One region of the Bradyrhizobium sp. USDA 4454 genome, then DNA from elsewhere that is predicted to be linked to it. Evidence: riboswitches for the same ligand, from Rfam matches in the RefSeq annotation. Region 1 holds a riboswitch; the other holds the start of a gene.
What was found. Region 1 has a riboswitch for glycine ahead of ACVIW0_RS14575 (D-amino acid dehydrogenase). Riboswitches for the same ligand answer to the same signal wherever they lie in the genome.
Positions count from the first base shown of each region.

Region 2: linked by a shared signal. The riboswitch ahead of gcvT (glycine cleavage system aminomethyltransferase GcvT) and the one ahead of ACVIW0_RS14575 (D-amino acid dehydrogenase) in region 1 are both predicted to bind glycine.

Region 1 covers NZ_JBTRCN010000001.1:3,170,329-3,174,499, reverse strand. The annotation lists gene ACVIW0_RS14580 (M20/M25/M40 family metallo-hydrolase) at 79-1,209, shown strand; glycine riboswitch at 1,296-1,402, shown strand; glycine riboswitch at 1,406-1,521, shown strand; gene ACVIW0_RS14575 (D-amino acid dehydrogenase) at 1,590-2,951, shown strand; gene ACVIW0_RS14570 (ABC transporter permease) at 3,111-4,052, shown strand; gene ACVIW0_RS14565 (ABC transporter permease) at 4,056-4,171, shown strand, end outside.
Region 2 covers NZ_JBTRCN010000001.1:3,003,070-3,007,240, reverse strand. The annotation lists gene alaS (alanine--tRNA ligase) at 1-2,069, opposite strand, end outside; glycine riboswitch at 2,274-2,362, shown strand; gene gcvT (glycine cleavage system aminomethyltransferase GcvT) at 2,505-3,650, shown strand; gene gcvH (glycine cleavage system protein GcvH) at 3,664-4,029, shown strand.

The DNA.
Region 1 (4,171 bases):
CTTTACAAAATCCTCGGCGGAGATTTTCGTGAGCGCCGCGCGACGCCGGCGCCGTCAGAACAACAAGAGAGAACAACGATGAACCCCGCCAATCTCCCCTTTGATTCCGAAGCGATGCTGCAGGGCCTGCGCAGCTGGGTGGAATGCGAGAGCCCGACCTGGGATGCTGCCGCGGTCGAGCGCATGCTCGATCTCGCCGCGCGCGAGATGGCGGTCATGGGTGCGACGATCGAACGCATCGCCGGACGCCAGGGATTTGCCGGCTGCGTCCGCGCCCGCTTTCCGCATCCGAAGCAAGGCCAGCCCGGCATCCTGATTGCCGGCCACCTCGACACCGTGCACCCGGTCGGCACCATCGAGAAGCTCACATGGCGCCGCGAAGGCAACAAATGCTTCGGGCCCGGCATCTTCGACATGAAGGGCGGCAACTATCTGTCGATCGAGGCGATCCGGCAATTGGCCCGCGCTTCCTTCACGACGCCGCTGCCGATCACCGTGCTGTTCACACCCGATGAAGAGGTCGGCACGCCGTCGACGCGCGACATCATCGAGGCGGAAGCCGCTCGCAACAAATATGTGCTGGTGCCGGAGCCCGGCCGGCCGAACAACGGCGTCGTCACCGGCCGCTACGCGATCGCGCGCTTCAATCTGGAAGCCATCGGCAAGCCGAGCCATGCCGGCGCGACGCTGTCCTCCGGCCGCTCCGCGATCCGCGAAATGGCCCGGCAAATCATTGCCATCGACGGCATGACCACCGAGGACTGCACCTTCTCGGTCGGCATCGTGCACGGCGGCCAGTGGGTCAATTGCGTCGCGACGACCTGCACCGGCGAAGCGCTCAGCATGGCCAAACGGCAGGCCGATCTCGATCGCGGCGTCGAACGCATGCTGGCGCTGTCCGGCACCGCCAACGACGTGACCTTCAAGGTGACGCGCGGCGTCACGCGCCCGGTGTGGGAGCCGGATGCAGGCACCATGGCTCTGTACGAAAAGGCGAAAGGCCTCGCGGCCGCGATGGGCCTCGATCTTCCGCACGGCAGCGCCGGCGGCGGGTCGGACGGCAACTTTACTGGTGCGATGGGCATCCCCACGCTCGATGGGCTCGGCGTTCGCGGCGCCGATGCACATACGCTCAACGAACATATCGAGGTCGACAGCCTGGCCGAGCGCGGCCGCCTGATGGCGGCGCTGCTGGCGACGCTGGACTGATTTGCACTGCACAACACGTTGGCACTGCCGGATCGAAATTTAGCCTTGTCCAATTTTAAGGCTTCGCCTACGGTCCGGCCGTCCAACGCGACGATGCGGGAGAGATCGAGGCGACAACATTCGTGTTGTCAGCTTCGGCGCCGACGGAGCAACCGCCCCGGAAACTCTCAGGCAAAAGGACCGTATCGTCAGGACGATCTGGAGAGAGACGGACATGGCCGCAGATCAAGGGCCGTGACGTCCACCGAAGGGGATAGTTCGCGTCCGGGCTGCGGCCCGATGCGGATCAAGCTCTCAGGTACCGTGACAGATGGGGCGCTGAAACAGCCGGTTTCACCGGCGGTTCGGCGACTCTAACCCACGGGAGCCTGAAGACCATCATGCCACATATCGCGATCATTGGCGCCGGCATCACCGGCGTGACGACGGCCTATGCCCTGCTCGAACGGGGCTACAAGGTGACTGTGCTCGACAGGCACCGCTACGCCGCGATGGAAACTTCGTTCGCCAATGGCGGACAGCTTTCCGCCAGCAACGCGGAGGTCTGGAATAGCGCCGCAACCATTCTCAAGGGGCTGCGCTGGATGCTCAGAAGCGACGCGCCGCTGCTGATGAACCCGAAGCCGAGCTGGCACAAATATTCCTGGATCGGCGAGTTCGTAGGCCACATTGCGCGCTATCGCAGCAACACCATCGAGACCACGCGGCTCGCCATCGAAGCGCGCAAGCATCTGTTCTCGATCGCCGAGCGCGAGAACATCGCCTTCGATCTCGAACGCCGCGGCATCCTGCACGTCTATCACGACAAGGCCGGCTTCGAGGCGGGCCTCAAGGTCAACACCTTGCTGCAGCAAGGCGGCCTAGACCGCCGGCCAGTGACGGCGGACGAGATCCGCAGCATCGAGCCCGCGCTGCAGACGGCCTGCTATGGCGGCTTCTTCACGCCGTCGGACGCGACCGGCGATATCCACAAATTCACGCGCGGCCTTGCCGACGCCTGTGCGCGGCGCGGCGCGAGCTTCATCCATGAGGCCGACGTCGATACGATCGCGCGCGACGACGACGGCTTCCGCATCGGCTGGAACGAAATCGCGTCGCACGATGCCGAGCCCGCGACGCGGCACGAGTTGCTGGCGGACGGCATCGTGATTTGCGCCGGCGTGGCAAGCCGACACTTCGCCGGTCTGCTCAACGACCGCGTCAACGTCTATCCGGTGAAGGGCTATTCGATCACGGTGCAGCTCGATGCGCCGCAAAGCCGGGACGCCGCGCCGACCGTCAGCCTGCTCGACGAAGCCGCCAAGATCGTCACCAGCCGGCTCGGCGCCGACCGCTTCCGCGTCGCCGGCACCGCCGAGTTCAACGGCTTCAACCGCGATATCAGGGCCGACCGCATCCAGCCGCTGGTGGATTGGGTGCGGCATCATTTCCCCGGGGTCGATACGTCGAAAGTCGTGCCATGGGCGGGCCTGCGCCCGATGATGCCGAACATGATGCCGGTGGTACGTGCGGGACGGATTCCCGGCGTGTTCTACAACACCGGCCACGGTCATCTCGGCTGGACGCTGTCGGCCGCAACCGCACAGATGGTCGCAGGTGCGATCGACGATTGGCGCGACCTCGATACCCCGCCGATGGCGCCGGCGTTCGGTGGCGGGCTCGACGGCCTAGATTCCAACGCGCGCAAGGCTGAAATCAATCCACCTTCCAGTGGACTGCTTCGAACGTCATCGGAGGAATAATCGCACCAACAGGACTGATTAGCTGCATCGCAAAAACCGCAGCGCCGATGGCACGGGACTTGCTCAACTTCTACCCCGTGTTGGCTACCATCTGTGCTACGGTCCGGTGTGCAACGGTCCCGCTGGGGACTTCATCGACCACAACCCAACGGATCCAATTTGCTCGGATATCTGCTTCGCCGCATCCTCGCCGCCATTCCCGTGATGGGCGTGGTGGCCCTGTTCGTGTTCCTGTTGCTGCGGCTGACGCCGGGTGATCCCGCCGCCATCCTCGCCGGCGACAATGCGACGCCGGAACAGCTCGAACGAATCCGGACCTCGCTCGGTCTCAACGAGCCGATCTACATCCAGTTCTACACCTGGGTCGCGAAGCTCCTGCATGGCGATCTCGGCGTCTCGCTGATCTCGAACAAGCCGATCCTCGAGATGATCGGCCCGCGCCTCGAGCCGTCGATCTCGGTCGCGCTCGCAACCATCGTCCTCTCGATCCTGGTGGCGGTGCCGCTCGGCGTGATCGCGGCGTGGAAGCACGGCACCTGGATCGACCGCGGCGTGATGGGGCTCTCGGTGCTCGGTTTCTCGGTGCCGGTGTTTGTGATCGGCTATGTGCTGATCCAGGTGTTCGCGATCGATCTGCGCTGGGTGCCGGTGCAGGGCTTCAAGAGCATCTCGGCCGGCTTCGGTCCGTTCTTCGAACGCATCATCCTGCCGACCTGCACTCTTTCCTTCATCTACGTCGCGCTGATCGCGCGCATGACGCGGGCCTCGATGCTCGACGTGCTGGGTGAGGATTACGTGCGCACCGCGCGCGCCAAGGGCATCGGCGAGGCCGGCGTGCTGCTGCGCCATGCGCTGCGCAACGCCGCGGTGCCGGTCATCACCGTGATCGGCTCCGGCTTCGCGCTGTTGATCTCGGGCGTCGTCGTCACCGAGAGCGTGTTCAACCTGCCCGGAATCGGCCGCCTCACGGTCGATGCGGTGCTGGCGCGCGACTATCCGGTGATCCAGGCCATGATCCTGTTGACGTCGGGCATCTATGTCGGCGTCAATCTCTTGATCGACGTTGCCTACACCCTGCTCGATCCTCGTATCCGGTACTGAGCAATGGCGATCGAAACCCTTCCCGAAGCCTCGATTCCCGTCACCCGGCCGTTCCGCGTCAAGTTCGGCTTCCTGACCTCGACGCCGATCATCGCGGTTGCGACGATCTGCCTCGCCCT
Region 2 (4,171 bases), 170 kb from region 1:
AGGCCGATGTCGCCGGTGCGGCGGACATGGGTGCCGCCGCAGAGCTCGACCGACCAGCCGAGCGCATTCTGGCCGTGCTCGCGGGCGCTCTTGCCCATCGAGACGACGCGAACCTCGTCGCCGTATTTCTCGCCGAACAGCGCGCGCGCACCGGCCTCGCGGGCGTCGTCGACGGCCATCACACGGGTCGTCACCTCGTCATTCTCGAGCACGACCTCGTTGGCGATGTCCTCGACCCGGGCGAGTTCTTCCGGCGTGATCGGCTTCGGGTGCACGAAATCGAAGCGCAGCCGATCGGGCGCAACCAGCGAGCCGCGCTGCGCGATGTGATCGCCGAGCACCTGGCGCAGCGCCTCATGCAACAGATGGGTCGCCGAGTGGTTCGCGCGGATCGCCGAGCGGCGCGCGTGGTCGACCTCGAGCTGCAGCGCGGTGCCGGCCTTCAGCGTGCCCTGCTCCACAGTGCCGACATGCACGAACAGATCGCCGGCCTTCTTCTGCATGTCGGTGACGCGGAACCTGACACCTTCGCCGGTGAGCACGCCGATATCGCCGACCTGACCGCCGGACTCGGCATAGAACGGGGTCTGGTTCAGCACGATCGCGCCGCTCTCGCCGGCCTTGAGGCTATCGACCTCGGCGCCGTCCTTGACCAGCGCCGTCACCACGCCTTCCGCGCTCTCGGTCTCATAACCGAGGAATTCGGTTGCGCCGAGCTTCTCGCGCAGCGGGAACCAGATCGCTTCGCTCGCCGCCTCGCCCGAGCCCGCCCAGGAGGCGCGCGCCTTGACGCGCTGCCGTTCCATCGCGTCGGTGAACGCGGCCTGGTCGACGCTGATGCCGCGTGACTTCAGCGCGTCCTGGGTCAGGTCGAGCGGGAAGCCATAGGTATCGTACAGCGTGAAGGCGGTATCGCCGTCGAACATGTCGCCCTTCTTGAGGCCGGCGCTCTTCTCGTCGAGCAGCGACAGCCCCCGCACCAGCGTCTTGCGGAAGCGGGTCTCTTCGAGCTGCAGCGTCTCCTCGATCAGCTTCTCCGCGCGCACCAGGTCCGGATAGGCCTGGCCCATTTCGCGGACCAGCGCCCAGACCAGGCGATGCATCAGCGGCTCGCTCGCGCCCAGGAGCTGCGCGTGGCGCATCGCGCGGCGCATGATCCGGCGCAGTACATAGCCGCGGCCCTCGTTCGACGGCAGCACGCCGTCGGCGATCAGGAACGCCGACGAGCGCAGATGGTCGGCGATCACCCGGTAGGACGCGACGTTCTGCGCGCTCGGACCGTGGCCGAGCGCCGACGAGGCGGCGTCGATCAGATGGCGGAACAGATCGGTCTCGAACACGCTCTCGACGCCCTGCAGGATGCAGGCCATGCGCTCCAGACCCATGCCGGTGTCGATCGAGGGACGCGGCAGCGCCACGCGCTCCTCCTTCGTCACCTGCTCGTACTGCATGAACACCAGGTTCCAGAATTCGAGGAAGCGATCGCCGTCCTCCTCCGGCGTGCCCGGGGGACCGCCCCAGATGTGCTCGCCGCGGTCGATGAAGATCTCGGAGCACGGACCGCACGGGCCGGTATCGCCCATCGCCCAGAAATTGTCCGAGGTCGGGATGCGGATGATCCGGTCGTCCGAGAAGCCCGCGATCTTCTTCCAGTAGCCGGCCGCCTCGTCGTCGGTGTGGTAGACGGTAACGAGCAGCTTGTCCTTCTTCAGCCCGAAATCCCTGGTGATCAGATTCCAGGCGAGCTCGATCGCGCGCTCCTTGAAGTAGTCGCCGAACGAGAAGTTGCCGAGCATCTCGAAGAAAGTGAGATGGCGCGCGGTGTAGCCGACATTGTCGAGGTCGTTATGCTTGCCGCCGGCGCGCACGCATTTCTGCGCCGTGGTGGCGCGCTGATAGGCCCGCTTCTCGATCCCGGTGAAGACGTTCTTGAACTGCACCATGCCGGCATTGTTGAACATCAAGGTCGGGTCGTTGCGCGGCACCAGCGGCGACGAGGCCACGATCTCGTGGCCATTCGCCTTGAAGTAGTTCAAAAAGGTCGACCTGATATCGTTGACGCTGCTCATGTTCATCCAATCGGAAAAAGGGGCCGGCCAGCCGCAAAAGGGCGTCATTTTCCGGCCGAACGCTTTTAGACATTGCCAGCTGCGCTGTCCAGAAACTGTGCAGCCGGATCATGGGCTTGCCGCAACAGCACAAAGCCCGTTGATAGTTGTCCGGGTGCGTTGACAGTCTTGGCGGCGCCGTGTTTTCTACCTACCTGTTAGCTACCCGTCACGTCGGGAGAGACCGGCCTTACCGCCGGCGCCGAAGGAGCAACCGCCCCGGAAACTCTCAGGCAAAAGGACCGCGTGACGTCTGACATCTGGAAAGAGGCGCTGGGGTTCTCCCCGATTGCGTCCGCCGACGGGATAATACTCTCAGGCACAGCGACAGATGGGGCTTTCTGCAGGTTTCTCAAGGGGAAATAGGTCCCCGGCGGGAACCGCGAGGGCCCTGTGATGCGTGCGCACGAAACTTCCCCGCTGAAACAGACCCCGCTGCACGCACTGCATCTGGCGCGCGGCGCCAAGATGGTGCCGTTCGCCGGCTATGACATGCCGGTGCAGTACACGGCTGGCGTCCTGAAGGAACACCTGCACACCCGCAAGGACGCCGGCCTGTTCGACGTGTCCCACATGGGACAGCTCGTGCTGAAGGCCAAATCCGGCAAGGTCGCTGATGCGGCGCTCGCGCTGGAAAAACTGGTGCCGCAGGACATCGTCGGCATCGCGCCGGGACGGCAGCGCTACGCGCAATTCACCAACAATGATGGCGGCCTGCTCGACGATTTGATGGTGGCGAATTTCGGCGATCATCTGTTCCTGGTGGTTAACGCCGCCTGCAAGGAAGCGGACGAGGCGCATCTGCGCGCCAACCTTTCTGACGCTTGCGCGATCGTGTCGCTGGCCGACCGCGCGCTGATCGCGCTGCAGGGGCCGAAGGCGGAAGCGGCGCTGGCAGAGCTTTGCCCAGATGTCAGTTCGATGAAATTCATGGACGCCGGCCCGCGCCGCGTCGCCGACACCGACTGCTTCGTCTCGCGCTCCGGCTACACCGGCGAGGATGGTTTTGAGATCTCGGTGCCCGCGGACAAGGCGGAAGCCCTGGTCACGGCGCTGCTCGACAATCCCGACGTGCTGCCGATCGGGCTCGGCGCGCGCGACAGCCTGCGGCTTGAGGCCGGGCTCTGCCTCTACGGCCACGATATCGAGACCACCACGACGCCGGTCGAAGGCGCGCTGGAATGGTCGGTGCAGAAGGTCCGCCGCAGCGGCGGCGCCCGCGCCGGCGGCTTTCCCGGTGCCGACAGGATTCTCGCGCAATTCGCTGATGGCGCCTCCCGTCGCCGCGTTGGCCTGCGGCCCGATGGCCGTGCGCCGGTGCGCGAAGGCGCAGCGCTGTTTGCCGATGCCAACTCCGCCGAGCCAATCGGCAAGGTGACCTCGGGCGGCTTCGGACCGAGCCTCAATGCGCCGGTCGCGATGGGCTATCTGCCCACTGCCCTTTCCGCGGTCGGCACCACCGTTTTCGCCGAAGTGCGCGGCCAGCGGCTGCCGCTGAAGGTCGCCGCCATGCCCTTCGTCCCCAATACCTACAAACGCTGAAGGATCGATCCCCATGACGACGCTGTACACGTCCGACCACGAATGGCTCCGCATCGAGGGCGATGTCGCCACGATCGGGATCACCGATTATGCGCAGTCGCAGCTCGGCGACGTCGTGTTCGTCGAACTACCCAAGATCGGCCGCAGCCTGAAGAAGGCCGAGGCCGCCGCCGTCGTCGAATCCGTCAAGGCCGCCTCCGACGTTTACGCGCCGATCACCGGCGAGGTGGTCGAGGTCAACGAGGCGCTCACGGCCGATCCCGCGCTGGTCAATTCGGATGCCGGCGGCAAGGCCTGGTTCTTCAAGATGAAGATATCAGACAAGGGCGAACTCGGCGGCCTGATGGATGAAGCCGCCTACGCCGCGCACACCGCCTGAGAGAATGAAGCAGATTGCGACCACACACTCACTGTCATCGCTCGGCCTGACCGGGCGATCCAGTACGCCGCGGCCCTTCAGCTTAACCACTGATATCCCGGCGTACTGGATACACCGCTTTCGCGGGGTATGACGGCTGACA